DNA from 3 places in the Paenibacillus sp. FSL R7-0198 genome. Region 1 is predicted to be linked to each of the others. Evidence: a T-box and tRNA genes for the amino acid it is inferred to sense, from the RefSeq annotation. Region 1 holds a T-box; the other regions hold tRNA genes.
The links. The T-box of region 1 lies ahead of ileS (isoleucine--tRNA ligase). A T-box ahead of a tRNA ligase gene usually reads a tRNA of that ligase, here a tRNA-Ile.
Positions count from the first base shown of each region.

Region 2: it has a tRNA-Ile gene. The T-box ahead of ileS (isoleucine--tRNA ligase) is inferred to sense a tRNA for this amino acid. The anticodon was not compared.
Region 3: it has a tRNA-Ile gene. The T-box ahead of ileS (isoleucine--tRNA ligase) is inferred to sense a tRNA for this amino acid. The anticodon was not compared.

Region 1 covers NZ_JBBOCB010000001.1:1,468,655-1,479,028, reverse strand. Annotated here, with positions in the region: gene pgeF (peptidoglycan editing factor PgeF) at 1-895, shown strand, start outside; gene MKY87_RS06310 (YggS family pyridoxal phosphate-dependent enzyme) at 902-1,603, shown strand; gene MKY87_RS06305 (cell division protein SepF) at 1,594-2,061, shown strand; gene MKY87_RS06300 (YggT family protein) at 2,069-2,338, shown strand; gene MKY87_RS06295 (YlmH family RNA-binding protein) at 2,354-3,136, shown strand; gene MKY87_RS06290 (DivIVA domain-containing protein) at 3,376-3,885, shown strand; T-box leader at 3,943-4,235, shown strand; gene ileS (isoleucine--tRNA ligase) at 4,575-7,673, shown strand; gene MKY87_RS06280 (DUF5665 domain-containing protein) at 7,839-8,198, shown strand; gene MKY87_RS06275 (TraR/DksA C4-type zinc finger protein) at 8,237-8,974, opposite strand; gene lspA (signal peptidase II) at 9,195-9,689, shown strand; gene MKY87_RS06265 (RluA family pseudouridine synthase) at 9,682-10,374, shown strand, end outside.
Region 2 covers NZ_JBBOCB010000001.1:3,997,424-4,007,797, forward strand. Annotated here, with positions in the region: gene MKY87_RS17245 (GNAT family N-acetyltransferase) at 1-69, shown strand, start outside; rRNA gene MKY87_RS17250 (16S ribosomal RNA) at 699-2,251, shown strand; rRNA gene MKY87_RS17255 (23S ribosomal RNA) at 2,616-5,543, shown strand; rRNA gene rrf (5S ribosomal RNA) at 5,621-5,737, shown strand; tRNA gene MKY87_RS17265 (tRNA-Ile) at 5,776-5,849, shown strand; tRNA gene MKY87_RS17270 (tRNA-Ala) at 5,884-5,959, shown strand; tRNA gene MKY87_RS17275 (tRNA-Asn) at 5,961-6,036, shown strand; tRNA gene MKY87_RS17280 (tRNA-Glu) at 6,041-6,112, shown strand; tRNA gene MKY87_RS17285 (tRNA-Val) at 6,119-6,194, shown strand; tRNA gene MKY87_RS17290 (tRNA-Met) at 6,211-6,284, shown strand; tRNA gene MKY87_RS17295 (tRNA-Asp) at 6,311-6,388, shown strand; tRNA gene MKY87_RS17300 (tRNA-Phe) at 6,405-6,480, shown strand; tRNA gene MKY87_RS17305 (tRNA-Thr) at 6,500-6,575, shown strand; tRNA gene MKY87_RS17310 (tRNA-Tyr) at 6,585-6,670, shown strand; tRNA gene MKY87_RS17315 (tRNA-Lys) at 6,681-6,756, shown strand; tRNA gene MKY87_RS17320 (tRNA-Leu) at 6,763-6,843, shown strand; tRNA gene MKY87_RS17325 (tRNA-Gly) at 6,854-6,928, shown strand; tRNA gene MKY87_RS17330 (tRNA-Arg) at 6,936-7,012, shown strand; tRNA gene MKY87_RS17335 (tRNA-Leu) at 7,030-7,108, shown strand; tRNA gene MKY87_RS17340 (tRNA-Pro) at 7,116-7,189, shown strand; tRNA gene MKY87_RS17345 (tRNA-Gly) at 7,200-7,270, shown strand; gene iolD (3D-(3,5/4)-trihydroxycyclohexane-1,2-dione acylhydrolase (decyclizing)) at 7,662-9,527, shown strand; gene iolE (myo-inosose-2 dehydratase) at 9,581-10,374, shown strand, end outside.
Region 3 covers NZ_JBBOCB010000001.1:4,037,100-4,047,473, forward strand. Annotated here, with positions in the region: rRNA gene MKY87_RS17510 (23S ribosomal RNA) at 1-2,551, shown strand, start outside; rRNA gene rrf (5S ribosomal RNA) at 2,627-2,743, shown strand; tRNA gene MKY87_RS17520 (tRNA-Ile) at 2,801-2,874, shown strand; tRNA gene MKY87_RS17525 (tRNA-Ala) at 2,909-2,984, shown strand; tRNA gene MKY87_RS17530 (tRNA-Asn) at 2,986-3,061, shown strand; tRNA gene MKY87_RS17535 (tRNA-Ser) at 3,065-3,156, shown strand; tRNA gene MKY87_RS17540 (tRNA-Glu) at 3,174-3,245, shown strand; tRNA gene MKY87_RS17545 (tRNA-Val) at 3,252-3,327, shown strand; tRNA gene MKY87_RS17550 (tRNA-Met) at 3,344-3,417, shown strand; tRNA gene MKY87_RS17555 (tRNA-Asp) at 3,444-3,521, shown strand; tRNA gene MKY87_RS17560 (tRNA-Thr) at 3,544-3,619, shown strand; tRNA gene MKY87_RS17565 (tRNA-His) at 3,717-3,792, shown strand; tRNA gene MKY87_RS17570 (tRNA-Gln) at 3,804-3,878, shown strand; tRNA gene MKY87_RS17575 (tRNA-Lys) at 3,889-3,964, shown strand; tRNA gene MKY87_RS17580 (tRNA-Leu) at 3,974-4,061, shown strand; tRNA gene MKY87_RS17585 (tRNA-Gly) at 4,070-4,144, shown strand; tRNA gene MKY87_RS17590 (tRNA-Arg) at 4,151-4,227, shown strand; tRNA gene MKY87_RS17595 (tRNA-Pro) at 4,244-4,317, shown strand; tRNA gene MKY87_RS17600 (tRNA-Gly) at 4,330-4,400, shown strand; gene MKY87_RS17605 (short chain dehydrogenase) at 4,586-5,191, shown strand; gene MKY87_RS17610 (ABC transporter substrate-binding protein) at 5,330-6,382, opposite strand; gene MKY87_RS17615 (AraC family transcriptional regulator) at 6,477-8,159, opposite strand; gene MKY87_RS17620 (hypothetical protein) at 8,531-9,391, opposite strand; gene MKY87_RS17625 (LysR family transcriptional regulator) at 9,539-10,374, opposite strand, start outside.

The DNA.
Region 1 (10,374 bases):
ACCCTTTGTATTGGATAAAGAATTACTTGAACGGACCAAGAACCCAAATTCAGATTTCGGTCCTGATCCGTTATTATTATATGTTGAGCCCTGGAAACAGCAATTTGAACAGCTGTCAGTCGGATTTACGACGAGGCATGGTGGAGTTGGAAAAGTTCCGTATGCCACGCTCAATTGTGCTTATCATGTGGGGGATGACCCTGAAGTTGTACTTAACAACCGTAGGCTTGTAACCGAGAAGCTTGGCTTTGCAGCAGAAGCATGGACCTGTGGAGAGCAGGTGCATGGCAAACATGTGGCTGTAATTACCGCTGAAGATCGGAGCAGAGGATTACTTGATCGTCAATCTGCGTTGCAGGATACGGATGGATTGGTCACGAATGTGCCTGGTGTGCTGCTGACTTCTTTCTATGCCGACTGTGTTCCGCTTTATTTCTATGACCCTGTGCAGCAGGCGGTAGGTCTTGCGCATGCCGGCTGGAAAGGTACAGTCGCGGGTATCGCTGTATCCATGGTGGAGACGATGGAACGGGAGTATGGCAGCCGTAGGCAGGACATTCGAGCTACAATCGGTCCGTCGATTGGGGATTGCTGTTATGAAGTGGATGAGGCGGTCATGCAGCATGTACGGGTTTGGTTTGATGATTCCCCGGTTAATGATAAATACGAGGATTCTGCTTCTAAACAAGCATATCGAGCCGTGAATAACGGTAAAACGATGTTAAACTTGAAAGAATGTAATCGACACATTATGATGAAAGCAGGAATAATGCCGGATCATATCGAATGTACAACATGGTGTACAAGTTGTCATCCCGAACTATTTTTCTCCTATAGGAAGGAAAATGGTGTTACAGGGCGTATGGCGAGCTGGATTGGGCTGGAAGAGAGGTGACCCTCTGTGTCATTGGAGGAGCGTATACAACAGGTAAATCAGAAGATCGAGGATGCATGTCGGCGCAGTAACCGTCATCGTGATGATGTGAATGTGATTGCGGTCACGAAATATGTCTCACTTGAAACAACGGGATCGGTGCTGGATCATGGTCTTGAGCATATTGGAGAAAACCGGTGGCAGGATGCACAGGCCAAATGGGAAGCTTTTGGTCAGCAGGGTACCTGGCATTTTATCGGTCATTTGCAGACAAACAAGGTGAAAGACGTGATTGGCAAGTTTCGTTACATACATTCACTGGATCGTTTGTCATTGGCGAAGGAGCTGGATAAAAAAGCAGCTTCACTTGGCATCCAAGTGGAAACGTTTTTGCAGGTGAATATTTCGGGTGAAGAGAGCAAGTATGGATTACAGCCTGAACAGGCAAGTTCTTTTTTGCGTGATATTCGTTCGTTCAACAATCTCAAGGTCGTTGGCCTGATGACCATGGCACCTCATGAGGAAGATCCGGAGCTGACGCGGCCCGTATTTCGTGGATTGCGTGAGCTGAGAGATCAATTGAATGGACAAGCCCTTACAGCAGAGCCATTGACTGAGCTGTCGATGGGGATGTCCAATGATTTTGAAGTGGCCATTGAAGAAGGTGCAACCTGGGTACGGCTAGGATCGATTCTCGTAGGAAAAGAGGAGGGTTCACGATGGGCGTAATGAATAAATTTATGAATTTCCTCGGACTTCAGGAAGAGGAAGAGATTGTGGAACGTGAACGAATGGCTGCGCAGGAGGAAAATGAGGCTGAACATCAGGAAGCTGAAACCTCCAGTCTCGATAAACGTAGAAACCAAAGGGGGAATAATGTGGTGAGCATTCATTCCCAGAAAAATGTTAAAGTTGTCCTGTATGAACCACGTTCTTATGACGAGGCTCAGGAAATTGCCGACCATCTGCGTTCGCATCGTACCGTTGTGGTGAACTTGCAACGAATTCGCCAGGACCAAGCGCTGCGCGTTATTGATTTTTTGAGTGGCACGGTATATGCATTGGGTGGCGGTATTTCCAAAATCGGCGGAAACATTTTTCTCTGTACGCCAGATACGGTTGAAATTCAGGGCTCAATTACGGAAATACTGGCTGACAGCGAGCAAGATTATAACAGAATGAGGTGAGCCACTTTTGTATCAGATTGAAAGCGTGTTGTACACGTTATACCAGATTTACTTTTACATGGTCATTGTCTACATATTGATGTCTTGGCTTCCCAATGCGCGGGAAAGCTTCATCGGTGAATGGCTGGGCAAATTAGTGGAACCATATCTAAGACCATTCCGTCGATTTATCCCCCCTTTGTTCGGTGTGCTGGATATTTCCCCGATTGTGGCGCTGATCGTTCTGCAACTTGCGCTTAATGGGCTGATCTCCATACTTCGATATTTTGTATATTAGGGTAGGGTGACATAGATGAGCGGTGAAATTTACGAACATTTTAGCCATGATGAGCGGGATTTCGTAGATAAGGCTTCGGATTGGGTTGAGCGGGCAGGTAAGTATCATGACATGAAGCTAACTGACTTCCTTGATCCAAGACAGGTTTTTATATTACAGACTCTTGCCAATCGCCGTAACGACGTTCAGATTCGTCTGGATGGTGGTTACGAGGCTGCTGAACGCAAGCGTGCGCTGGTTGCACCTGATTATATGTATCTGGATGATGAGGATATGGGAATGCAGGTGCTCAGTATTACGTCTGATGATCAGAAAATCTCGGAGCTGGAGCATGGGGACTATATGGGTTCCCTGCTCGGGCTTGGGATGAAACGTGGAAAGATCGGGGATATCCAAGTGCTGGAGGACGGTTGCCATACAGTGGTGGCGGCGGAAACCGGCGCTTTTTTATCGCTTCAACTGAATCAGGTGCATCGGTTACATGTGTTTACAGAGTTACTTCCTTTGGATCAGATGCGATGGTCAGAGAGTAAACTGGAGACGATGGACATTACGGTTGCTTCGCTTCGTTTGGATGGAATCTGCGCAGATGTGTATCGGCTTAGTCGCAGTAAAGTGCTGGTGCCGATCAAAGCTGGTCGTTGCCGTGTGAACTGGAAAGTTGAGGAAGATCCCTCCAAATCGCTAAAAGCGGGTGATGTCGTATCCATTCAGGGATTTGGCCGTTTCAAGGTTATGGAACAGGATGGGATGACCAAAAAAGGGCGTTGCCGAGTGAAAATCGGCAAATTTGCCTGAGTCTGTTGCAGGAAAATCCGCTTTCTTGTCGAAATGTTTATCATAAAGGTGTAGAAAATACGCGGTGTATCCGATATACATTAAGTCAAAGCTTTATATGAACGTTGGAGGATGTAATTCTGATCCTGCATTCCGTATACGTTGCCAAGGTTAGGCATCAACGATACGGCCCCTTGGGTGGTACCCATATGCTGCAACCTTCTCTGCACGGGAAGGAACTTTAACAGGAGGTGGACAGCATGCCATTAACGCCGCTGGACATACACAACAAGGAATTTTCCCGACGTTTGCGCGGGTATGACGAGGATGAAGTCAATGAATTCCTGGATCAAGTCATCAAAGATTACGAAGGCGTCATTCGCGAGAACAAAGAGCTGAGCAATCAGTTGCTGTCCGTTCAGGAAAAGCTGGATCATTTTGCCACGATTGAAGAGACGCTTAGCAAAACGATCATCATTGCGCAGGAAGCTGCTGATGATGTGAAGAACAATGCGAAGAAAGAAGCGCAGTTGATCGTGAAGGAAGCAGAGAAAAATGCAGACCGGATCGTGAACGAATCGCTGGGCAAATCACGTAAAATTGCTTTGGAAGTGGAAGAACTGAAAAAGCAGGCATCGATTTATCGTGCCCGTTTCCGCACGCTTGTTGAAGCGCAGCTTGAACTGTTGACTCAGGATGGTTGGGAAGTGCTGGAGAGCCGGGAGCAGGAAGTGCGCGACCGTGAGCGGGAGATGAAAGAAATTTATTAGTCTGTCGCCTGGTTGACTTTTGTCTGCAAAGAGGCTATAACTATATTCATAATGAATAGTGATTCCATGACGGGTTCAGTACGTTATGATCTCATCCCTCAGAGAGTTGGTGGTTGGTGCAAACCAATGGATGAGTTATAGCCGAATATCTCCCCGGAGAAGTGACGCTGAAGCGGTGATCTTGATTGCCGTGTGTAAGCCGAACCGTAAGCCGTACGTTATAACGGCACCCTGCGGTAGTATAGCGGGGCATAAGCGCTGTTGATGACAGAGCATACCCAGGCTTGCCTGGATGTGGTTTGTGATGAACAGAATTAGGGTGGTAACGCGAGTATAGCCTCGTCCCTTTCCAGGGACGGGGTTTTTTTGTGTCCAAAAAAGGCTCTCTCCCTGAGGCCCGAAGGGGCCTCAGGGAGAGAGCCACCCGCCGGGAAAGCGAAGCACCCGGCAACACCCGCCTCGCGGTAAGGCCATGCGGCGTTCACGCAGGGAACAGCCGCAAAATGGCCGCCACTACGCACATCCACCCCTCGCCCATAAGCGCAACCGATCCCCCACCGACAACCCATCCCGGGTGTCCAGAGGGCGGAGCGCCTATGGGGTCCCCCTTGGCAAGGGGGATTTAGGGGGATTGAAACGCTTTTTGTGGACGGTCCACAATCCAACCAAAGAAAGGGAAGATAATCATCATGCAACGAGTTGACGTCAAAGAGAAGGCACGTGCCAGAGAATTACGCGTGTTAGATAAATGGAAAACCGAGAATACATTCAAAAGATCCATTGAAAACCGGGAGGGCAAGCCTAACTTCGTATTTTATGAAGGGCCGCCTACAGCAAACGGTAAACCGCATATCGGCCACGTACTGGGACGCGTAATCAAGGATTTCGTTGGACGGTATAACACGATGAAAGGTTACCGTGTTGTTCGTAAAGCAGGTTGGGATACACATGGTCTGCCTGTAGAACTGGGTGTACAGAAAAAGCTTGGTATCTCCCACAAGTGGGAAATCGAAGATTACGGCGTGGAGAAATTCATTAACGAATGTAAAGCGAGTGTATTCGAGTACGAGCAACAATGGCGTGATTTGACAGAAGGCATCGGATATTGGACGGATATGAATAACCCGTATATCACCCTTGATAACAACTACATCGAGAGTGTATGGAACATCCTGGCGACAATTCATGAGAAAGGCCTGTTGTATCGTGGTCACCGTGTGAGCCCGTATTGTCCTTCTTGTCAGACAACACTGAGTTCTCATGAAGTTGCACAAGGGTACAAAGACGTCAAAGACCTGAGTGCTACAGCGAAATTCAAACTGAATGACAGCGGAGAATTTGTACTGGCCTGGACGACAACACCTTGGACACTGCCTTCACACGTTGCACTTGCCGTGAATCCGGATATGGATTACTCCCGTGTTCGTCAAGGTGATGAAGTGTACATCATGGCAACCAATCTGGTTGAAAAAGTGATGAAAGATACCAAGGGTGAGTATGAAATCATCGGTGCACTGAAAGGTGCTGACCTGGTTGGCAAAACGTACGATCCTCCGTTCAACTACGTACAGGCTGAGAAGGCCAACATCATTCTGGGTGCAGGCTTTGTAACGGATGCAAGTGGTACGGGTATCGTACACATGGCTCCTGCCCATGGTGAAGATGACTACCGTGTATGCCGTGAGAATGGGATCAGCTTTGTGAACATGGTGGACCTGGAAGGTAAATTTGTAGCTGAGGTTACTGACTTTGCCGGACGTTTCGTGAAGGATTGTGATATTGATATCGTGCGATATCTGTCTGAAAATGGACGTTTGTTCAGCAAAGAAAAATATGAGCATAGCTACCCATTCTGCTGGCGTTGTGATACACCGCTTCTGTACTATGCAATGGACAGTTGGTTTATCCAAACAACAGCCATCAAGGACCAATTGATTGCCAACAACAGTGAAGTGGATTGGTACCCGGGTCACATTCGAGAAGGTCGCTTCGGGAAATTCCTCGAGGATCTGGTGGATTGGAACATCAGCCGTGATCGTTATTGGGGAACTCCGCTGAACATCTGGGTGTGCGAGGAGACTGGTGAACAATTTGCTCCACACAGCATTGCAGAACTGCGTGCCCGTGCGGTAGGTGATGTGTCTGAGAATCTTGAATTGCATAAACCATATGTGGATGACGTTAAAGTCATGAGCTCTTGCGGCAAATATGAAATGAAACGTACACCGGAAGTGATCGATGTCTGGTTCGACAGCGGCTCCATGCCGTTTGCCCAGCAGCACTATCCATTTGAAAATAAAGAAGTATTTGAACAGCAGTATCCTGCAGATATGATCTGTGAAGGGATTGACCAGACACGTGGCTGGTTCTACAGTTTGCTGGCGGTTTCCACCCTTTTGACAGGCAAAGCGCCTTACAAAGCGGTTATGGCTACAGGACACGTTCTTGACGAGAACGGACAGAAGATGTCCAAATCCAAAGGTAACGTTATCGATCCTTGGGAAGTCATTGAAGAATACGGTACAGATGCATTCCGCTGGGCTTTGTTGTCTGACAGTGCACCGTGGAACAGCAAACGTTTCTCCAAAGGTATCGTAGGCGAAGCAAAATCCAAAATGGTGGATACGCTGGTCAACACCCATGCATTCCTGACGCTTTATGCTACCATTGATGGATTTGATCCACAGGAGCACCCGTTCCAACTGTCCGCCCACAAGCTGGATCGCTGGATTCTGTCGAGACTGAACAGCCTGATCCTGGTTGTAGAAAAAGCGCTGTTGGTTAACGACTATTTGAACTCTTCCAAAGCGATTGAAGCATTTGTTGATGAGTTGAGTAACTGGTATATCCGTCGTTCCCGTGACCGGTTCTGGGGAAGTGGCCTGACAGAGGATAAATTGGATGCTTACCGTACATTGACTGAGGTGTTGGTGACTACTGCGAAACTGGTTGCTCCATTTACACCGATGCTTGCAGAAGATATCTATCTGAACCTTGCAACAGGTGAGAGTGTGCACATGGAAGACTATCCGGTAGCTAATGAAGCGCTGATTGATGCAGGACTGGAACAGGATATGGAGACGGCTCGCCGCGTGGTTGAACTTGCCCGTAACGTTCGTAACGAAACTGGCATCAAGACACGTCAGCCGCTGTCCGAATTGATCGTTTCTTTGGATAAAGGGTTTGACCTGGCAAGTTATGAAGAGATCATCAAGGAAGAGATCAATGTAAAAGGAATCCGTACGGAGCATAATGATGCGGAATTCGTTGACTTTACATTGAAGCTGAACCTGAAAGTTGCAGGTAAGAAATACGGTAAAAACGTAGGATTCCTGCAAAACTTCTTCAAGGGAATGTCAGCCGATGAGACGCGTAAAGTGGTTTCGGAGGGTGTGCTGAACATCGTTTCTCCGGAAGGCGAAGAGCTGCAAGTGACGAGCGAAGAATTATTGGTTGATAAACAAGCCAAATCAGGCTTTGCTTCAGCATCAGGTTACGGTCTGACGGTTGCGCTCAATACCGAAATCACGCCAGCATTGGAACAGGAAGGTTGGGTCCGTGAAGTGGTTCGTGCTGTGCAGGATACCCGGAAACGACTGGACCTGCCAATTGAGAAAAGAGTACGTTTGACACTGGATGTGGATGCATCCCTTCAGGAAGCTATTCAGGCGTTTGATGATGTGTTGCGTGAAAATGTTCTCGTAACTGAAGTTACATTTGGCTCGAATGAGTCCATGGAACGCATTGAAGCCGGAGGCAAATCGATCGGTATTTACATCGAAGCGTAATTCGGAGCATGTCTCATTCAACAGGGATAGAATATAGAGTATAAACCAACGAGCCGCAGAGGCAGGGACATATTCCCTGTATCTGGGCTCGTTTGTTTTTTGAGCAATAAGGCAATGATTCTATAGTGCAGTCAATCTATATTGATCAAAGGAACTGACCAAAACATGAGCGAACATGACAAGCAAACCGCATCCACTTCACAACAATCAACATCAGATAATCTCAATTCCCATGACAAAATTGAAGAGTTACATACCCTGACGAACCGTCTGGCGAATGAACTGGAACGTTCACGAATAGCGCAATACACAGAATTGCTGAACAGGCCATGGAAATTGATCGGACTTAACCTGTTGTCTGGAGCCGCACGAGGTGTGGGGATTGCGATTGGGTTTACCTTTTTCGCAGCAACGATCATTTACGTTTTGCAGCTACTTGGGGCGCTCAATCTTCCCATTGTTGGAGATTACATCGCTGATATTGTGCGCATTGTCCAGCGCCAGCTTGATATGAACACATACTAAGCGATCAGCGATTGAAGGTGAATGATATCAAAGTGCATTTAGTACATGTCATCCGTCTCCATATCCGGTTCTAACAGACCATCGCCTTCACGGTTCTCCAGGTACTGGCGATATTGTCGATTACGCACGATGGAGACGTCATGACCATAGATGTCCGTGGCAACAAAGCTTTCGTACGCTTCAACGCAGCCTTCCACTTCATCGGTGGCTTCAATCGCCATAACATCATAGCTGTCGATATCGCGTCCTTCAGCCATGGCTGGTGAGTTCGATGTGCCCCAGCTTTCAACAATCTGCCAGGTGTCTTCACCATCGAAGCCATTTTGATCATCACGCTCGTCCAGACTGGTTCGACCAAATGCCGGGGCGAGGAATTCTTCCTCTACAGGACGGTTCTCAGAGACAACGGTTTCCGGTTGATGTTTTTTGCAGTATTTGGTGTAGGGAACAGCTTCCATGCGTTCATAAGGGATGGGTTGCTGGCAGACCGCACATGTACCGTAATGTCCTTCTTCGATGGAGTGCAGTGCAGAATCGATTCGTTCCAATTGGAATTCATCATGTTCTAGCAGGGAAATATCTTTCTCACGTTCATACACCTCCGTAGCTATATCCCCAGGATGGTTATCAATTGGTGATAATTCACCTGTCTGTAGTTTAAGAGAATCTCCAAGGCCATAATGCTCGTTTTCCGAAAGTCTATGTTCAATATCGCGCTTATCGGACATCAGTTGGGAACGTAAAAATTGCAGTTGTTCGGCAGTAAAATGTGACATGATTTTCCCCTTTCTGCGTTCATGTTGGAATCCGGATTTTGACTCTATTGTAGGATGTGCCATTAAGGGCAAGATTACAGAAGGGAAATGTTATCGTTTTTGCCATCAACATTGCGATGTAGGCGTCGTGGACGATTTCCAAACAGCTGTGCTACAATAAACAAGTCTGGCGTAAGCCTGGTATCGTTTGGAAAAGACAAGAACGGAGTGACAAACAAACGTGGTGTATTATATCCTCGCTTTTATCGTATTTTTATTGGATCAGGGAACCAAGTATCTGATTGCAACCCGGATGGAACTCAGAGAAGAAATTCCGGTCATCGGCAATTTCTTTGTCATCACATCACATCGTAACTCAGGAGCAGCATTTGGCATTTTGCAAGACCAGCGTTGGTTCTTTATCGTGGTTACGTTGATTGTGGTCGTTGCCTTGATTTGGTATTTGCAAAAGGTAAAAGATACCCCGCACAAATTGCTGCCTGTGGCGCTTAGTTTGGTGCTTGGTGGAGCAATTGGCAACTTCCTTGACCGGGCATTGACCGGAGAAGTTGTAGATTTTGTACAACTTAATTTCGGAAGTTACACGTTCCCCATTTTCAACATCGCCGATTCGGCAATCTGCATCGGTGTAGCGTTGATCATTGTGGAGACGTTGCTTGAAGGACGGCGCGAAAAAGCAGCCGCGAAGATTGAAGGGAATGAACATCATGAGTAATCCGAATAAGGAACAGATTAACGACGAAGAACTAATGAATGGCAATGAACGTATGGAATGGACCGTTGCCGCTGAACATAAAAAAGAACGAATTGACAAATATATTACGGAAGCTGTGGATAACGTATCTCGCTCCCAGGTTCAATTGTGGATCGGAGACGGGATGGTTACGGTAAATGGTGCTGTTGTCAAAGCCAATGCCAAGTTATCCGAAGGTGATCTTGTTGAACTACAGATTCCTGAACCGGCTGCCGTTGAGATCGTTGCCGAAGATATTCCGCTGGAAGTGGTATATGAAGACAGCGACCTGATCGTGATTAACAAACAGCGTGGTCTTGTGGTGCATCCGGCACCAGGACATACGTCGGGTACGCTCGTTAATGCACTTATGCATCACTGCAAAGACCTCTCGGGTATTAATGGGGAGTTGCGTCCTGGTATTGTGCATCGTATCGATAAGGATACATCCGGTCTGATCATGGCTGCCAAGAACGATCGTGCTCATGCATCACTGGCTGCTCAGTTGAAGGAACATACGGTGAACAGACGGTATATTGCGCTCGTTCATGGTCATCTTAATCATGATCAAGGCACCATTGATGCACCGATTGGACGCGATACCAATGACCGCAAAATGTATACGGTCACAGAACGTAACAGTAAACATGCCGTTACGCATTTTACC
Region 2 (10,374 bases), 2.5 Mb from region 1:
AAAAAGGATCGGCGACATGCGGATGGACAGTATCATGACACGATAGTGATGGGCAGGTTCAAAGACTAATAGTAAAAAAAGTGAAAAGCACAATCTATATAAGCCCACAGCTTATAGAGTTCAGTTATTAGATTCGAAATCCACATAACAGATAGCAGCATTATTGAGTAGAGGTATTATGTTTCTTATTTTATAGAACGAATGTAATGATGTTGAATGGGTCTGTTCACAACCTATATTGAGACAGGTTAGACTGGTGAGTGTATATAGGATATAGTAAGAGGATATTGCCATTGGAAAAAGAGATTATGAAGAGATTGAATCAAATATATAGTTAGTTTGCTGATGGGATATTTTACAAGTAGTAATTGTATTGTGTATATGATATATTCTATTTCCGGCCAAAAAAACACGAGAAACAAAGTGCCGCAGGCAAAACAAATAAGCTTCGAAAGAAACTTAAAAAAAGAGCTTGCTAAGTTGGATCGGAAGTGTTATGATATAAAAGTTGCTGAGGAGAACAACGCTCGGTAACAAAACAAGTTTGATCTTTGAAAACTGAACAACGAGTGAGTAAATATTCTGCTTGCAGAATGAACGCGAAAGTTGAGACAAGCCTTGGCTTGAATCGGCTGGAGCACAAATGAGATTTTTAATCTCGTCAGATTCAAAATGAGCTTATCGCTCTTTTCAATACTTTATTGGAGAGTTTGATCCTGGCTCAGGACGAACGCTGGCGGCATGCCTAATACATGCAAGTCGAGCGGACTTGAAGAGAAGCTTGCTTCTCTGATGGTTAGCGGCGGACGGGTGAGTAACACGTAGGCAACCTGCCCTCAAGTTTGGGACAACTACCGGAAACGGTAGCTAATACCGAATAATTGTTTTCTTCGCCTGAAGGAAACTGGAAAGACGGAGCAATCTGTCACTTGGGGATGGGCCTGCGGCGCATTAGCTAGTTGGTGGGGTAACGGCTCACCAAGGCGACGATGCGTAGCCGACCTGAGAGGGTGATCGGCCACACTGGGACTGAGACACGGCCCAGACTCCTACGGGAGGCAGCAGTAGGGAATCTTCCGCAATGGGCGAAAGCCTGACGGAGCAATGCCGCGTGAGTGATGAAGGTTTTCGGATCGTAAAGCTCTGTTGCCAGGGAAGAACGCTTGGGAGAGTAACTGCTCTCAAGGTGACGGTACCTGAGAAGAAAGCCCCGGCTAACTACGTGCCAGCAGCCGCGGTAATACGTAGGGGGCAAGCGTTGTCCGGAATTATTGGGCGTAAAGCGCGCGCAGGCGGTCATTTAAGTCTGGTGTTTAATCCCGGGGCTCAACCCCGGATCGCACTGGAAACTGGGTGACTTGAGTGCAGAAGAGGAGAGTGGAATTCCACGTGTAGCGGTGAAATGCGTAGATATGTGGAGGAACACCAGTGGCGAAGGCGACTCTCTGGGCTGTAACTGACGCTGAGGCGCGAAAGCGTGGGGAGCAAACAGGATTAGATACCCTGGTAGTCCACGCCGTAAACGATGAGTGCTAGGTGTTAGGGGTTTCGATACCCTTGGTGCCGAAGTTAACACATTAAGCACTCCGCCTGGGGAGTACGGTCGCAAGACTGAAACTCAAAGGAATTGACGGGGACCCGCACAAGCAGTGGAGTATGTGGTTTAATTCGAAGCAACGCGAAGAACCTTACCAGGTCTTGACATCCCTCTGATCGGTACAGAGATGTATCTTTCCTTCGGGACAGAGGAGACAGGTGGTGCATGGTTGTCGTCAGCTCGTGTCGTGAGATGTTGGGTTAAGTCCCGCAACGAGCGCAACCCTTATATTTAGTTGCCAGCACTTCGGGTGGGCACTCTAGATAGACTGCCGGTGACAAACCGGAGGAAGGTGGGGATGACGTCAAATCATCATGCCCCTTATGACCTGGGCTACACACGTACTACAATGGCCGGTACAACGGGCTGCGAAATCGCGAGATGGAGCCAATCCCAACAAAGCCGGTCTCAGTTCGGATTGCAGGCTGCAACTCGCCTGCATGAAGTCGGAATTGCTAGTAATCGCGGATCAGCATGCCGCGGTGAATACGTTCCCGGGTCTTGTACACACCGCCCGTCACACCACGAGAGTTTATAACACCCGAAGTCGGTGGGGTAACCGCAAGGAGCCAGCCGCCGAAGGTGGGATAGATGATTGGGGTGAAGTCGTAACAAGGTAGCCGTATCGGAAGGTGCGGCTGGATCACCTCCTTTCTATGGAGAATCGTTTCCCGAGTGGAAACATTCAAATAAGCAGGTTCTTCGAACCTGCACAGCGATTCATTTCGGTCCATCACTTCGGTGTGGATGAAATGAAGAGCAAACTACTCACTCGTTGCTCAGTTTTGAGAGCTCAAACTCTCAAACAGCTTGCTTTTGCATGGAGCTTGTTCTTTGAAAACTAGATATCGAAACGAAACAAACGCGAATTAGAACATTCCTTTTTAGCTGAACTTGTGTAAACAAGTTTCAATAAAAACGGTAGTCAAATTGCTTTTGTGATGGTATCGGGTGAGAGTGAATTTTGGCTTTGCGTAAGCAAAACAAGGGAAGCGAGCGACCGAAACCGGAACAAAATGGTTAAGCTACTAAGAGCACACGGAGGATGCCTAGGCGCTAGGAGCCGATGAAGGACGTGGCGAACAACGAAACTGCCTCGGGGAGCTGTAAGCAAGCTTTGATCCGGGGGTGTCCGAATGGGGAAACCCAGCTGGGGTAATTTCCAGTTACACCTAACTGAATACATAGGTTAGTGTGAGGCATACCAGGGGAACTGAAACATCTAAGTACCCTGAGGAAGAGAAAACAATAGTGATTCCGTCAGTAGCGGCGAGCGAACGCGGAGAAGCCCAAACCAGAGAGCTTGCTCTTTGGGGTTGTGGGACGTCTCACATGGAGTTACAAAGGAACCGGTTAAGCGAAGAGGTCTGGAAAGGCCCGCCAAAGAAGGTAAAAGCCCTGTAATTGAAAGTTGGTTCCCTCCGAGACGGATCCCGAGTAGTGCGGGGCACGTGAAACCCCGTATGAATCCGGCAGGACCATCTGCCAAGGCTAAATACTTCCTAGCGACCGATAGTGAAGCAGTACCGTGAGGGAAAGGTGAAAAGCACCCCGGAAGGGGAGTGAAATAGAACCTGAAACCGTGTGCTTACAAAAAGTCAGAGCCCGTTTTAGGGGTGATGGCGTGCCTTTTGTAGAATGAACCGGCGAGTTACGTTCCCGTGCAAGGTTAAGGTGAAGAGCCGGAGCCGCAGCGAAAGCGAGTCTGAATAGGGCGACATAGTACGTGGACGTAGACCCGAAACCGGGTGATCTACCCCTGTCCAGGGTGAAGGTGCGGTAACACGCACTGGAGGCCCGAACCCACGCATGTTGAAAAATGCGGGGATGAGGTGGGGGTAGCGGAGAAATTCCAATCGAACTCGGAGATAGCTGGTTCTCCCCGAAATAGCTTTAGGGCTAGCCTCGGAAAACAGAGTCGTGGAGGTAGAGCACTGATTGGGTGCGGGGCCCGCAAGGGTTACCAAGCTCAGTCAAACTCCGAATGCCATAGACTTACTTCCGGGAGTCAGACAGTGAGTGCTAAGATCCATTGTCAAAAGGGAAACAGCCCAGACCATCAGCTAAGGTCCCCAAGTGTGTGTTAAGTGGGAAAGGATGTGGAGTTGCACAGACAACCAGGATGTTGGCTTAGAAGCAGCCACCATTGAAAGAGTGCGTAATAGCTCACTGGTCGAGTGACTCTGCGCCGAAAATGTAACGGGGCTAAACACACCACCGAAGCTATGGCTTGATGCTTTGCATCAGGGGTAGGGGAGCGTTGTATAAGGGTTGAAGGTGTACCGTAAGGAGCGCTGGACATTATACAAGTGAGAATGCCGGTATGAGTAACGAAAAGATCAGTGAGAATCTGATCCGCCGAAAGCCTAAGGGTTCCTGAGGAAGGCTCGTCCGCTCAGGGTAAGTCGGGACCTAAGGCGAGGCCGAAAGGCGTAGTCGAAGGACAACAGGTCGAAATTCCTGTACCACCGTAAGCCGTTATGAGCAATGGGGGGACGCAGTAGGGTAGTGACGCGGACTGATGGATGTCCGTCTAAGCAGTAAGGCTGATGTGTAGGCAAATCCGCACATTGTAAGGCTGAGCTGTGATGGGGAGCGAAAATTGTAGTAGCGAAGGTCATGATCTCACACTGCCAAGAAAAGCCTCTAGCCAGGTGAAGGTGCCCGTACCGCAAACCGACACAGGTAGGCGAGAAGAGTATTCTAAGGCGCGCGGAAGAACTCTCGTTAAGGAACTCGGCAAAATGACCCCGTAACTTCGGGAGAAGGGGTGCCCCGGTAGTGTGAATAGCACGAGGGGGCCGCAGTGAAAAGGCCCAAGCGACTGTTTAGCAAAAACACAGGTCTGTGCGAAGCCGTAAGGCGAAGTATACGGGCTGACGCCTGCCCGGTGCTGGAAGGTTAAGGGGAGTGGTTAGGGAGCAATCCCGAAGCTGTGAACCGAAGCCCCAGTAAACGGCGGCCGTAACTATAACGGTCCTAAGGTAGCGAAATTCCTTGTCAGGTAAATTCTGACCCGCACGAATGGCGTAACGACTTGGGCGCTGTCTCAACGAGAGATCCGGTGAAATTTTAATACCTGTGAAGATGCAGGTTACCCGCGACAAGACGGAAAGACCCCATGGAGCTTTACTGCAGCTTGATATTGAATTTGGGTACGATCTGTACAGGATAGGTGGGAGCCTTTGAAGTGGGAGCGCAAGCTTCCATGGAGGCAACGTTGGGATACCACCCTGATCGTATCTAGGTTCTAACCTGGTACCGTAATCCGGTGCGGGGACAGTGTCAGGTGGGCAGTTTGACTGGGGCGGTCGCCTCCTAAAGAGTAACGGAGGCGCCCAAAGGTTCCCTCAGAATGGTTGGAAATCATTCGAAGAGTGCAAAGGCATAAGGGAGCTTGACTGCGAGACCTACAAGTCGAGCAGGGACGAAAGTCGGGCTTAGTGATCCGGTGGTACCGCATGGAAGGGCCATCGCTCAACGGATAAAAGCTACCCTGGGGATAACAGGCTTATCTCCCCCAAGAGTCCACATCGACGGGGAGGTTTGGCACCTCGATGTCGGCTCATCGCATCCTGGGGCTGAAGTAGGTCCCAAGGGTTGGGCTGTTCGCCCATTAAAGCGGTACGCGAGCTGGGTTCAGAACGTCGTGAGACAGTTCGGTCCCTATCTGTCGTGGGCGTAGGAAATTTGAGAGGAGCTGTCCTTAGTACGAGAGGACCGGGATGGACGTACCGCTGGTGTACCAGTTGTTCCGCCAGGAGCACCGCTGGGTAGCTATGTACGGACGGGATAAACGCTGAAAGCATCTAAGCGTGAAGCCCCCCTCAAGATGAGATTTCCCAGTATGTAAGACCCCTTGAAGACGACGAGGTAGATAGGCTGGGGGTGGAAGTGCAGCAATGCATGGAGCTGACCAGTACTAATCGGTCGAGGGCTTATCCAAATATGCAAGTGATAATTCGCATGTTTCGTTTCGAATCTAGTTTTCAGAGAACAACACTCTGAAATGTAAGCTACGCGTTTGGTGGCGATGGCGGAGGGGTTCCACACGTACCCATCCCGAACACGACCGTTAAGCCCTCTAGCGCCGATGGTACTTGGACCGCAGGGTCCTGGGAGAGTAGGACGCCGCCAAGCGAAACCCCATTGGGGTATTTTTTTTCGAAAATTGATAAGGGCCCTTAGCTCAGTTGGTTAGAGCGCACCTCTGATAAGGGTGAGGCCGGTGGTTCGAGTCCACCAGGGCCCATAGCAAGACCACAACAAGAAATACACCAGAGTATGGGGCCATAGCTCAGCTGGGAGAGCGCCTGCCTTGCAAGCAGGAGGTCAGCGGTTCGATCCCGCTTGGCTCCACCATTCCCTGATAGCTCAGTTGGTAGAGCACTCGACTGTTAATCGAGTTGTCACAGGTTCGAGCCCTGTTCGGGGAGCCAGTAAGGCCCGTTGGTCAAGGGGTTAAGACACCTCCCTTTCACGGAGGTAACAGGGGTTCGAATCCCCTACGGGTCATAATATGGAGGCTTAGCTCAGCTGGGAGAGCATCTGCCTTACAAGCAGAGGGTCGGGGGTTCGATCCCCTCAGCCTCCACCATATAACTTTATAACGACGCGGGGTGGAGCAGCCCGGTAGCTCGTCGGGCTCATAACCCGAAGGCCGCAGGTTCAAATCCTGCCCCCGCAATTATACTTTCCTTGAGAAAGTGATCTGGAACCGTGGTGTAGTTGGCCTAACATGCCTGCCTGTCACGCAGGAGATCGCGGGTTCGAATCCCGTCGGTTCCGCCATTTTTTGATTTAGTAAGGCTCGGTAGCTCAGTCGGTAGAGCAGAGGACTGAAAATCCTCGTGTCGGCGGTTCGATTCCGTCCCGAGCCACCATATATAACACCTTTAATACGCCGGTGTAGCTCAACTGGTAGAGCAACTGACTTGTAATCAGTAGGTTGGGGGTTCAAGTCCTCTCGCCGGCACCATGTAATCCTGGAGGATTAGCGAAGCGGCCAAACGCATCAGACTGTAAATCTGCTCCCGTACGGGTTCGGTGGTTCGAATCCATCATCCTCCACCAGTTTTTCTATGAGTCATTAGCTCAGTTGGTAGAGCACCTGACTTTTAATCAGGGTGTCGAAGGTTCGAGCCCTTCATGACTCACCATTATATGCGCGTGTGGCGGAATTGGCAGACGCACTAGACTTAGGATCTAGCGTCTTTGACGTGGGGGTTCAAGTCCCTCCACGCGCATCCCTTATTTGCGGAAGTGGCTCAGCGGTAGAGCATCGCCTTGCCAAGGCGAGGGTCGCGGGTTCGATTCCCGTCTTCCGCTCCAATATTTTGCGCCCTTAGCTCAGCTGGATAGAGCGTTTGACTACGAATCAAAAGGCCGGGAGTTCGAATCTCTCAGGGCGCGCCATTATAACTTCATATTTTGCCGGCGTGGCGGAATGGCAGACGCGCTCGACTCAAAATCGAGTGGGAAACCGTGGAGGTTCGAGTCCTCTCGCCGGTATAGATAACGGGATGTAGCTCAGCTTGGTAGAGCACCTGGTTTGGGACCAGGGGGTCGCATGTTCAAATCGTGTCATCCCGATTGTTGTTATGCGGGTGTAGTTCAATGGTAGAACTTTAGCCTTCCAAGCTAATAGCGTGGGTTCGATTCCCATCACCCGCTTATATATTGAAAAAGAAAGAGATGGTACTCACCGTCTCTTTCTTTTTTTGCATTCATAGATATATTGGTAATTTAGTACGTGGTGCTCTCAGAAAGTATATGGCTCTTTATCATGTACCAGGATGTAACTCGAGCTTGCATAAATTTCCCCACCTTAAATTTGTCCTTGTTAATTGTGGACGCTATTCAAATGGAACAGATCTAACGCACCGTATAACGCCTGGATATACTCTTCTTTACCACTTATATAAAAACGCTTACAAAAATAGCTTGCGTAAATCATTAACCTGTAATACCATATCAATTAAGCGCTTAACCTTAAGGGGTAAGGCGCTTAAACTTAACGTAGATTAAGCGCTTAACCCGTAAAGGAAAGGACGGCGATCAATTCATGAATACAATTCGACTAACGATGGCTCAGGCACTGCTTCGATACCTGGATCAGCAATATATCTCGGTTGACGGGGTGGAAACCAAGTTTGTGAAGGGAATCATCGGTATTTTTGGACATGGCAATGTAACAGGCATTGGAGAAGCGCTGGAGCGCAGTCCGGGAAGCCTGACGTATATGCAAGGCAAGAACGAACAAGGTATGGTGCATACGGCAGCGGCTTATGCCAAGCAGAAGAACCGCAGACAGATCTATGCATGTACAACATCTATTGGACCTGGTGCTTTGAATATGATTACAGCGGCAGCTACTGCAACGGTGAACCGAATTCCGGTTTTATTGCTTCCTGGAGACAACTTTGCTACACGGGAACCGGACCCGGTACTTCAACAGTTGGAAGTGAGCAGTGATTATACGATCTCAGCCACTGATCCATTCAAAGCCGTCAGCAAGTACTGGGATCGCATTGTTCGTCCCGAACAGCTGATGATTGCTGTTACACAGGCCATGCGTGTACTAACCGATCCAGCAGAGACGGGAGCAGTAACGCTCGCACTGCCGCAGGATGTGCAGGCAGAGGCGTACGATTATCCAGAATCGTTCTTTGCCCGCAAAGTACATTATCTGGACCGTCGCCCCCCGGTACAGGCAGCCATTGAGCGGGCAACGGAGCAGATTGCCCGAGGCAGAAAGCCGATGCTCGTTGCAGGCGGCGGTGTGTTGTACTCTGAGGCGTCCGTTCAACTCGTGGAGTTCGCCGAAGCATTTGGTATTCCGATCGCCGAGACGCAGGCGGGCAAGAGCGCAGTCTCTTGGGACCACCCACTGAATGTGGGGGCCATCGGGGTTACCGGCTCTCTGGCAGCCAATAGGCTGGCGAGAGAAGCAGACGTTGTGATCGGCGTCGGTACGCGGTTCTCGGATTTCACGACTGCGTCCCGCTCTGCTTTTCAGCATCCGGAAGTGTCATTCATCAACATCAACTTGAACGGCATGGATGCCGCCAAGTTAGGCGGAAAAGCCATCCTGGCAGATGCGCGCGAAGGATTGCAGGCTTTGCAGAAGGAATTGCAGCAAAGACAATACCGCAGTGCATATGGTGCATCCGAAATCGCTGATCTCCGCGCTGAGTGGAATGCAGAAGTGGATCGGCTGTATGCAGCTCAACATGAAGCAGGGCTGGCACAGACAACGGCAGTCGGCATAGTTAATCGGACGATTGATCCTTCCTCCGTTATTGTGTGTGCGGCAGGCAGTCTGCCAGGAGACCTGCATCGTCTGTGGCGTGCGGCTGAACCAAAGACGTATCACATGGAGTATGGATTCTCCTGTATGGGGTACGAGGTAAGCGGAGCGTTCGGAGCAGCACTTGCTGAGCCGGATCGTGAAGTGTACGCCATGGTGGGGGATGGCAGTTATCTGATGCTGCATTCGGAGTTTGTGACCAGTTTGCAGGAACAGAAGAAGATGACCGTTCTATTATTCAACAACAATGGATTCCAGTGTATTCATAATTTGCAGCGGGAACATGGTAGTGACGGGTTCGGCAATGAGTTCCGTTATCGGGAATCCGAGAGTGGACGACTGACCGGGGATTACATGCCAATGGACTTTGCTGCACACGCACGAAGCATGGGAGCCAAATCCTATAAAGCGGAGACGGCAGAACAGCTGGAACAAGCACTTCGAGATGCGAAGAACGAAACAGTGAGTACGCTGATTGAGATTCCGGTCGTGCCTGGGACCAACGCAGGTGGATACGAGTCGTGGTGGAATGTAGGTGTGCCAGAAGTATCTGCCGAGGAAAAGGTAGTTCATGCCCATCAAACCATGCAAGCCAACCGCGCTAAAGCAAGACTTATTTAATCCGGTTTAATATAGTGAACCACAATGTTGAACGACAAAGGAGACGTGGAGCAATGAGCAAGCTGCCATTCCAGCTTGGGATTCATCCGATCAATTGGGTCGGTGAAGATGTGAAGGAGCATGGTGATGCGACAACGTGTGCACAGATTCTGGATGATATTCAGCGTCTTGGGCTGACAGGTACAGAGATGGGACGTAAATATCCAACTGATCCTGCTATATTGCGTGAGGAATTGAGCAAAAGGAATATCAATCTGGTCTCCCAGTGGAAATCGGTACTTCTCTCCGATCCGGCGTATCGTCAGTCGGAGCTGGACAGTTATCGCAGACATGCGGAATTTCTGCAATCCATGGGCAGTAAGGTGATCAGTACGGCGGAGGTAGGCGGGTCACTTCATTTTGATCCAAGACGGACACCGAATGAAAAAGAAGTGCTTAGACTCAACGAATCTGAATGGCATATTCTCGCTGAAGGGTTGAACGAAGCTGGAGCTATTGCCCGCGAACATGGGTTGAAGCTTACGTACCATCATCATGGAGGCACAGTGGTAGAGCAACCGGATGAGATTGATCGACTGATGGAGCTGACAGACCCTTCTCTCGTGTATCTGCTCTATGATACTGGTCATGCCTATTATGGCGGAGCCAATCCACTTGAACTGTTGCGCAAACATTATGATCGGGTCGCCTATATCCATCTGAAAGACATTCGCCCTCATGTGCTGGATGAAGCACGCGCGGAGCAGTCTGATTTTGTCGGTTGTATTCGTAGAGGCGTGTTCACTGTACCAGGAGATGGATGCATTGATTTTGCACCAATTCTGCAAGAACTGATCACACGAGGGTA
Region 3 (10,374 bases), 2.6 Mb from region 1:
AGCCCTGTAGTTGAAAGTCTGTTCCCTCCGAGACGGATCCCGAGTAGTGCGGGGCACGTGAAACCCCGTATGAATCCGGCAGGACCATCTGCCAAGGCTAAATACTTCCTAGCGACCGATAGTGAAGCAGTACCGTGAGGGAAAGGTGAAAAGCACCCCGGAAGGGGAGTGAAATAGAACCTGAAACCGTGTGCTTACAAAAAGTCAGAGCCCGTTTTAGGGGTGATGGCGTGCCTTTTGTAGAATGAACCGGCGAGTTACGTTCCCGTGCAAGGTTAAGGTGAAGAGCCGGAGCCGCAGCGAAAGCGAGTCTGAATAGGGCGACATAGTACGTGGACGTAGACCCGAAACCGGGTGATCTACCCCTGTCCAGGGTGAAGGTGCGGTAACACGCACTGGAGGCCCGAACCCACGCATGTTGAAAAATGCGGGGATGAGGTGGGGGTAGCGGAGAAATTCCAATCGAACTCGGAGATAGCTGGTTCTCCCCGAAATAGCTTTAGGGCTAGCCTCGGAAAACAGAGTCGTGGAGGTAGAGCACTGATTGGGTGCGGGGCCCGCAAGGGTTACCAAGCTCAGTCAAACTCCGAATGCCATAGACTTACTTCCGGGAGTCAGACAGTGAGTGCTAAGATCCATTGTCAAAAGGGAAACAGCCCAGACCATCAGCTAAGGTCCCCAAGTGTGTGTTAAGTGGGAAAGGATGTGGAGTTGCACAGACAACCAGGATGTTGGCTTAGAAGCAGCCACCATTGAAAGAGTGCGTAATAGCTCACTGGTCGAGTGACTCTGCGCCGAAAATGTAACGGGGCTAAACACACCACCGAAGCTATGGCTTGATGCTTTGCATCAGGGGTAGGGGAGCGTTGTATAAGGGTTGAAGGTGTACCGTAAGGAGCGCTGGACATTATACAAGTGAGAATGCCGGTATGAGTAACGAAAAGATCAGTGAGAATCTGATCCGCCGAAAGCCTAAGGGTTCCTGAGGAAGGCTCGTCCGCTCAGGGTAAGTCGGGACCTAAGGCGAGGCCGAAAGGCGTAGTCGAAGGACAACAGGTCGAAATTCCTGTACCACCGTAAGCCGTTATGAGCAATGGGGGGACGCAGTAGGGTAGTGACGCGGACTGATGGATGTCCGTCTAAGCAGTGAGGCTGATGTGTAGGCAAATCCGCACATCATTAAGGCTGAGCTGTGATGGGGAGCGAAAATTGTAGTAGCGAAGGTCATGATCTCACACTGCCAAGAAAAGCCTCTAGCCAGGTGAAGGTGCCCGTACCGCAAACCGACACAGGTAGGCGAGAAGAGTATTCTAAGGCGCGCGGAAGAACTCTCGTTAAGGAACTCGGCAAAATGACCCCGTAACTTCGGGAGAAGGGGTGCCCCGGTAGTGTGAATAGCACGAGGGGGCCGCAGTGAAAAGGCCCAAGCGACTGTTTAGCAAAAACACAGGTCTGTGCGAAGCCGTAAGGCGAAGTATACGGGCTGACGCCTGCCCGGTGCTGGAAGGTTAAGGGGAGTGGTTAGGAGCAATCCGAAGCTGTGAACCGAAGCCCCAGTAAACGGCGGCCGTAACTATAACGGTCCTAAGGTAGCGAAATTCCTTGTCAGGTAAATTCTGACCCGCACGAATGGCGTAACGACTTGGGCGCTGTCTCAACGAGAGATCCGGTGAAATTTTAATACCTGTGAAGATGCAGGTTACCCGCGACAAGACGGAAAGACCCCATGGAGCTTTACTGCAGCTTGATATTGAATTTGGGTACGATCTGTACAGGATAGGTGGGAGCCTTTGAAGTGGGAGCGCAAGCTTCCATGGAGGCAACGTTGGGATACCACCCTGATCGTATCTAGGTTCTAACCTGGTACCGTAATCCGGTGCGGGGACAGTGTCAGGTGGGCAGTTTGACTGGGGCGGTCGCCTCCTAAAGAGTAACGGAGGCGCCCAAAGGTTCCCTCAGAATGGTTGGAAATCATTCGAAGAGTGCAAAGGCATAAGGGAGCTTGACTGCGAGACCTACAAGTCGAGCAGGGACGAAAGTCGGGCTTAGTGATCCGGTGGTACCGCATGGAAGGGCCATCGCTCAACGGATAAAAGCTACCCTGGGGATAACAGGCTTATCTCCCCCAAGAGTCCACATCGACGGGGAGGTTTGGCACCTCGATGTCGGCTCATCGCATCCTGGGGCTGAAGTAGGTCCCAAGGGTTGGGCTGTTCGCCCATTAAAGCGGTACGCGAGCTGGGTTCAGAACGTCGTGAGACAGTTCGGTCCCTATCTGTCGTGGGCGTAGGAAATTTGAGAGGAGCTGTCCTTAGTACGAGAGGACCGGGATGGACGTACCGCTGGTGTACCAGTTGTTCCGCCAGGAGCACCGCTGGGTAGCTATGTACGGACGGGATAAACGCTGAAAGCATCTAAGCGTGAAGCCCCCCTCAAGATGAGATTTCCCAGTATGTAAGACCCCTTGAAGACGACGAGGTAGATAGGCTGGGGGTGGAAGTGCAGCAATGCATGGAGCTGACCAGTACTAATCGGTCGAGGGCTTATCCAATTAGCAAGTGATAACTCGCGTGTTTCGTTTCGAATCTAGTTTTCAGAGAACGATCTCTGAAATGTAAGCTACGCGTTTGGTGGCGATGGCGGAGGGGTTCCACACGTACCCATCCCGAACACGACCGTTAAGCCCTCTAGCGCCGATGGTACTTGGACCGCAGGGTCCTGGGAGAGTAGGACGCCGCCAAGCGATTTCCCTTTGGGGTATTTTTTTTGCCCCCCTTGCCAAGGAATAAGGGATATATAAGGGCCCTTAGCTCAGTTGGTTAGAGCGCACCTCTGATAAGGGTGAGGCCGGTGGTTCGAGTCCACCAGGGCCCATAGCAAGACCACAACAAAGAAATACACAGTGTATGGGGCCATAGCTCAGCTGGGAGAGCGCCTGCCTTGCAAGCAGGAGGTCAGCGGTTCGATCCCGCTTGGCTCCACCATTCCCTGATAGCTCAGTTGGTAGAGCACTCGACTGTTAATCGAGTTGTCACAGGTTCGAGCCCTGTTCGGGGAGCCATATGGAGAGGTGTCCGAGCTGGCCGAAGGAGCACGATTGGAAATCGTGTAGGCGTCACAAGCGTCTCGAGGGTTCGAATCCCTCTCTCTCCGCCAGATAATTTTTTTAGCAAGGCCCGTTGGTCAAGGGGTTAAGACACCTCCCTTTCACGGAGGTAACAGGGGTTCGAATCCCCTACGGGTCATATTATGGAGGCTTAGCTCAGCTGGGAGAGCATCTGCCTTACAAGCAGAGGGTCGGGGGTTCGATCCCCTCAGCCTCCACCATATAACTTTATAACGACGCGGGGTGGAGCAGCCCGGTAGCTCGTCGGGCTCATAACCCGAAGGCCGCAGGTTCAAATCCTGCCCCCGCAATTATACTTTCCCTGAGAAAGTGATCTGGAACCGTGGTGTAGTTGGCCTAACATGCCTGCCTGTCACGCAGGAGATCGCGGGTTCGAATCCCGTCGGTTCCGCCATTTTTAATTAAATATACACCGTGCCGGTGTAGCTCAACTGGTAGAGCAACTGACTTGTAATCAGTAGGTTGGGGGTTCAAGTCCTCTCGCCGGCACCATTTTTAGTATTTACATCTGAATTTGTGATAGAATGTATATTATAGATGCAGTTGCTAATACTAAGATACTCTTAGTGGATGAATGGCTTACTCTATGGCGATCGTGGCGAAGTGGTTAACGCACCGGTTTGTGGATCCGGCATTCGGGGGTTCAATTCCCCTCGATCGCCCCATGATTTTTTAATGGGGATTAGCCAAGCGGTAAGGCAACGGACTTTGACTCCGTCATGCATAGGTTCAAATCCTATATCCCCAGCCATTTCATTTATGAGTCATTAGCTCAGTTGGTAGAGCACCTGACTTTTAATCAGGGTGTCGAAGGTTCGAGCCCTTCATGACTCACCATTATATTTTGCGGTCGTGGCGGAATTGGCAGACGCGCACGGTTCAGGTCCGTGTGGGCTAACCCCCCGTGGAGGTTCGAGTCCTCTCGACCGCACCATATGTTTTGCGGAAGTGGCTCAGCGGTAGAGCATCGCCTTGCCAAGGCGAGGGTCGCGGGTTCGATTCCCGTCTTCCGCTCCAATATTTGCGCCCTTAGCTCAGCTGGATAGAGCGTTTGACTACGAATCAAAAGGCCGGGAGTTCGAATCTCTCAGGGCGCGCCATTATTCTCATAAGTATCGGGATGTAGCTCAGCTTGGTAGAGCACCTGGTTTGGGACCAGGGGGTCGCATGTTCAAATCGTGTCATCCCGATTTTTTTATTTTGCGGGTGTAGTTCAATGGTAGAACTTTAGCCTTCCAAGCTAATAGCGTGGGTTCGATTCCCATCACCCGCTTCCGAGTAACATACAGAAAAGCCTTTGCTTATAGCAAGGGCTTTTTTTTGCGTTAAAAAGAATAAGTGGATTCCTTTTAAAATAGAGTCAATTGTCATTTGATTAAGGATAGAATCTTTGTTTTAATAAATAGAACAATTCGTATCTGATTTACCGTGTTTATTTATAAAGGAGGACAAACAGTAATGAAAAGAGCTCTGGTCATTGGTGGAAACGGAACGCTAGGTAAAGCTGTTGTTGCGAAACTGAGAGATTATTCCGTTGAGGTTATTACAGCAGGTAGACAATCCGGGGATGTTCAGGTGGATATGACTTCGACAGAGAGTATTACTACCCTCTTTGAAACGGTGAGAAATATTGATTACGTCATTGTGGCGGCAGGTCAGACCCATTATGCGAAACTCGAAGAACTTACACCTGAGAACAATATGATTAGTGTGCAGGGTAAACTGCTTGGACAGGTTAATATCGTGTTGATTGGTCAGCACTATATTAATGACAAAGGGAGTTTCACGTTGGTCAGTGGCATAATACAAGACCACCCTATTGAGAAAGGCGCATCAAGTGCTATGGTCAATGGGGCCATTGATGCGTTTGCCAAAGCGGCAGCGTTTGAGTTGCCACGAGGCATTCGTTTGAACTCAGTTAGTCCCAACTTATTTGTAGAGTCGGCGGAGAAATATAAGGATTTCTTTATTGGATTTAATCCTGTACCTGTAGAGAAAGTGGCTAATACGTTTATCCAGAGTGCACTTGGGATCGAAACAGCCCAAAACTTTAAAATATATTAAAAGCCTGATGTGAATGAAGAATTACTGGAATGAAGAACTGCTGGATGAGACCATTTGGAATATTAAATATAAAGTAGATCCACCGAAAATCCGGTGAATCTCCTTTTGTTTGTTGTGGAAGAAACAGAGGTATGTTTACTATTGTGAAGCAGGTAGTCCAAGAACTTCGAGCATTTCATTACGTTTGAGCGATTCGGCAATGGGGCCATCAATGAGCCATTTCTTAGCATTGAGGACATAGACATGATCATTTTGAACAGCGGGTAGGCTTTTCCATACTTGGAGTTGCTGGATTTCGTTGAGTTCATCTTTTGTTTTTTGCAAAGCTTCAGCTGATCCATCTGAGCTAATGGACACAATGAACAGATAGTCTGCTTTGATTTCAGGCAAAAGCTCAACCGAGATACTGGCATTCATCCGATCTGGATTCTCAGCCTCGAGTTTGGTAACGAGAGCATCGGGAGTGAATCCAATTTCATAGCCCGCTCCTACATAACTAGAAGCTGGGAATGGCGTAGATGGAATGGACGAGAAGAACAAACGCATATCTTTCTCTTCCAGGCGCAGGAATGCAGCTGTTGGTTTGGTCTTGGTGATATCGGCTGCGAGTTTCTGAGCTTCAGTTACCTGATCTTTATTTTTTTGTAAAAGCTGTTCAGCCCGCTCTTCAATATCCAATGCAGTAGCTACCTGTACGATAGATTCCTGCCAATTACGGCGATCATAAGTGATCGTAGGCGCGATTTTCTCAAGTTGTTCGAGAATTTTGGCATCCAAACTGGCATTGGCAATAATAAGGTCCGGATTTGCGCTGACTACAGCTTCAAAATTGACACTTTCATTAATGGGTTCGACAGCCACGCCTTGGGCTTCAAGTTGCTCATTGAGGTAATCTTGCCGGCCAATAGGTGTAGCAAGTACCAGTGGTACCTCCAAGGAGAGGAGAATGTCCTCCATATTAATGGACACAATCCGTTCGGGATGTGCCGGGATTTCTTTGCTGCCACTGGCGCTCTCCACGGTTTTAGTAGTTGATTCAGTGGATGAGTCCCCATCTGTCCCCGCAGCTGATTTCACGCCATCCGTAGATTGCTGCGAAGTGCTTTCAGGTGTCTGCCCACACGCAACAAGTAACATGGCGAGTATGAACAGGATCCCCGTTATTTTGACATAATGCTGTTTGTACATCATAATCCCCCTGTGTTTCTAATGATATTGATTCTCAGTACACTTTATATTGTAGCGGTCTCATGTTGGGGGAGACATAGCCTTCTGTGCTATCCGGTCATGGATTAATGTGCTGAGTACCACCAAAAAGTTTCAGGGTTTCATCGATGATCTGATCATGGGCATATGGTGAATAATCCAACCAAGGCATTTCATCTAGCAGATATACATGCTGGTTCTGCACGGGTATCAATTGTTGCCATAGCTGAGTATGTTGTAGTTTATGCCAACGTTGCTGGGATTCTAAGTCCTGGTCCACAATCAGTAACATGCGATCTCCAACCATTTGAGGCAACTCCTGTTCATCCAATGCACGATAGACTTGCCCTGGAAGCAGATCGTGTGAAGGGGACACGCCCAGGTCGTTATATAGAACAGCGCCCCCATTGCGTCGCCCGTAGATTAACAGATGACCCATCATGATATGAATGATGGAGACCGTATCCTTTCCGATGAAATAAGTAAGCTGCTCTTTAGCATGGATTACCTTGTCATCATACTGCTCCAACCACTGCTGAGCATCCTGTTGCTGTCCCACAATGGAGGCAACTTGTACGAAGTGTTCCCGCCAGCTCAATCCTTTCCATGGGATAACGATGGTAGGAGCAATTCGCTGCAGCGTTCTTTTTAACGTATGGGCTTCGTACTCATTACAGATTATGAGATCCGGGCTCGCTTGCATCAACAACTCAACGTTGGTTTGCCAGATATGAGGATTCATGCGTTTGCTACGTCCCAGATGATAAGGGATATTGGAGAAAAACAGATTCCTGTGTTGATCCCGTCGGTTATCGATCAATGCCGCATGGGGGATGATCTGTAATGCCAGCAGATGGCCAGTGGTTCCGAAGGAGAGAGCAGCAATTTTACTGCGTTTCTGCCGTTGATAGGTAGAGGGAGACACGCCAACATATTTTTTGAATTTGCGACTAAAGTAAAACTCGTCCTGAAAACCAACCTGTGAGGCGATGTGTTTGATGGTTTGGCCGGGGACGAGCAGCATCTCTTTGGCCCTGTCCATGCGGATGTTATTCACGTACTCCATGGGACTGATGCCAGTACGGTTTTTGAATACCCGTGAATAGTGCCATACACTCATGCCTGCCACACCGGCAAGAACTTCACGAGAAAGATGCTCAGCATATCCAAGCTCAATAAGTTCAAGCGTTTGATCCAAAGCAGAGGTGTGTTCGGAATCTCCTATTGCACTTTCTTTGGGAGGAGCATACACATGGGTCAACAATTCATGCATCAAAGTCTGAATACGAAATGGACGATTTTCTTGAGGTACAGAGATGCATTCATGGAGCTGTGAGGCAATTCTGGTACATTCCTGAAAAAGTTCATGCGGTAATTCATCGGCATAAGACGAACGAAGTAACCCTTTTTGGTAAATCTCCATTACAGTAGATCCAGAAGTGGTTTTGTTCATATCTGAAATGGGCTTTAACAGATCAAAATATATCGCGATGCCCTGTAAAGGATGAACCTCATCCGGTGTATATTCTATTGCTGTTCCTGGCAGGATCAGATACATTTTGCCGATTGTGGCATGATTCAGCCTATGCCCAATACGAATATCGGCCTCACCGCCAGTACAGATGAGCAAAAGATGTGAGTCAGCTAATACGAATGGGGGAAGAAAAGACGTTTGATTGAGAACTTCGGATGTTTTGAATCTTGCATATAGGTCACGGGTATGATCACCGTTAGATATCAGTGGAAAGACTTGCAAAGTCACCAGAATCCCTCCTTAACTTACGATAGTAACATTATATATGATGTATTTGAGAATCATTATCAATTATCGCATATTGTCATACAAATAAGAAGTCCATATGATAATATGAGATGATATAGCGAATTCTGATCATTGAACCACGTAATTCTCCACTATAAATTGAATTGATATAGGTTACCGAGTTGTAAAATAGCCAATACATATTTCCCATCATCCAAACTGTTGAGGGAATAACCAGTAAAATCTCAACCGATGTTAATCGTAGAATTACTTAAATAACAGATCATTTAATTCACTACGCAAAAAAAGACAAGCCCTCTCCTACGATGTCCGCAGGAAGAGGAACTTGTCTTTTTTGTTAGAGCTAGCGATTAGTATCTTTCCAGAATCGTTTGTGTTTTCAAGCCATCTGCAGGAATCAGCCAGTTGTTGTTCTCCAGCAATTGCAGCAGTTGGGTACGCAGTGCGGATACGGCTACAGCATCATCGGTTTTGAAAGAAACCTCTACGATATTCTCAATACCTGTACCTGCTGCGTCACGGATCGGCCATACTTCGAGTGTAAGCTCTTGACCATTCCATGTACCTTCATAACGTTGGAATGTGATTGGACCATATGCACGGGATTGTGTAAGCTGCTGTTTACCCCAGTTGGAGGCAGTCCAGTTTTTCAATTTGCCCGGAAGCTTGTCCAGCAACATGTTTAAGGCTTCTTGCTCTGAAGGAAGTTGAACACCTGTTGTTTTGGTATCGACTTTTTTAGTATTGGAGAAGCTTAGTGTCTGTTTGCCGTATCCCCAATCAATTTCAGCCTCGTAGTTATCATCTGATTTATCAAAACCCTCTTGGTTAGCCAGAGTCAGCGCTGCGTTGATATCGCCATTGATCACAGGGTAGCGTTTTTTATAAGTCAATTCGTAGTTATTCTTGTCACCCTTTTTGCGAAAACGAACGTTCCATCCTTGTTGATCCAATCCGAGAGCATTGGTGTCGAAGTACTCTACGTTAATGTTTCTTGGCGTGGAACTCAGGCCGAGTGTCTGAATCACTTCACTGCGTGGTGTCCCATCTGTATTTAATACAAGTTCCGGCTTGGCCAGAAACTTCACTTCATAAGCAGGAACGGCATTGGCAGCAGCTGAAGCCTGGGGTGCTCCCAGAAATGTCATTCCACTTCCCAATGTTACGATGCTCAGCATCAATGAGGCTGTTACCTTTTTCCACTTTTTCAAAACCAATCACTCTCCTAATCTGGATTAACGTACAGATCCCACTTTATCGCCCGAGTATCTGAAAGCGATTAAAGGGAAGCGCACATTGCGTTAACCCTGCATAGATTTGATGAATGGCAAACGATAGTTTATAGCGGATCAAGGCAATCAGCCATGGAAAATGGGGAAGCCGTGACTCACCTCTCGCAGCACTTCTTTGAAGCGGTTTACCTGAACTGAAGGGTGGCGGTCCTTGTTATGTACGGTGTATATATGGCGTGGTGCCTGCTCTCCGGGAATGGGAAGAACTTGAATGAGCCCGTGCTGTTCCTCCCACTGTACCGCCATCCGAGACATGAATGAGACATGCCCCCCGATTAACACGAGCTGTTTGATCGCTTCCAGGGAATCCATCTCCACCGTACTCCGCAAACGAATGTCATGTTGCGCAAGCCATTGATTGGTTAACCGACGAGTACTGGACTCATTGCCGTGTAAGGCAAAAGGAATCTGCGCGATATGATCAGGGGTTAATGCATCCTTCTGGGCCAACCCATGTTGCGGAGAACAGATCAATACCAGGTCGTCTTCACACAACGTCTCAGCTTGCAGTGCGGGTCCAACAAATGGCTCGGAAGAGATCACCCCCAGATCAATCTGATGCCGAATCAGCATCTCGCGAATGACAGGTGAAGGTTTGACGGATAAGACGATACGAATGCCCGGGAATTCTTGAGAAAAGGTATTGAGCATGGCAGGCAGCAGATATGTAGCTGGTACATAGCTTGCCCCAATGTGCAGGGTGCCCCGATAGAGACTGTCATATTCCTTCACTACCCGCCTTGCCTCTTGGGTCAAAGCATTGATTTTGATGGAATAGTGGAGCAAAGCCTGTCCGGCTTCGGTTAAAAAGGTCTTTCCACTGCGTGATTCAAATAATCGCACACCCATCTCTTCCTCCAATGACTTCATATGAAATGTAACGGTCGGTTGTTTGATTCCCA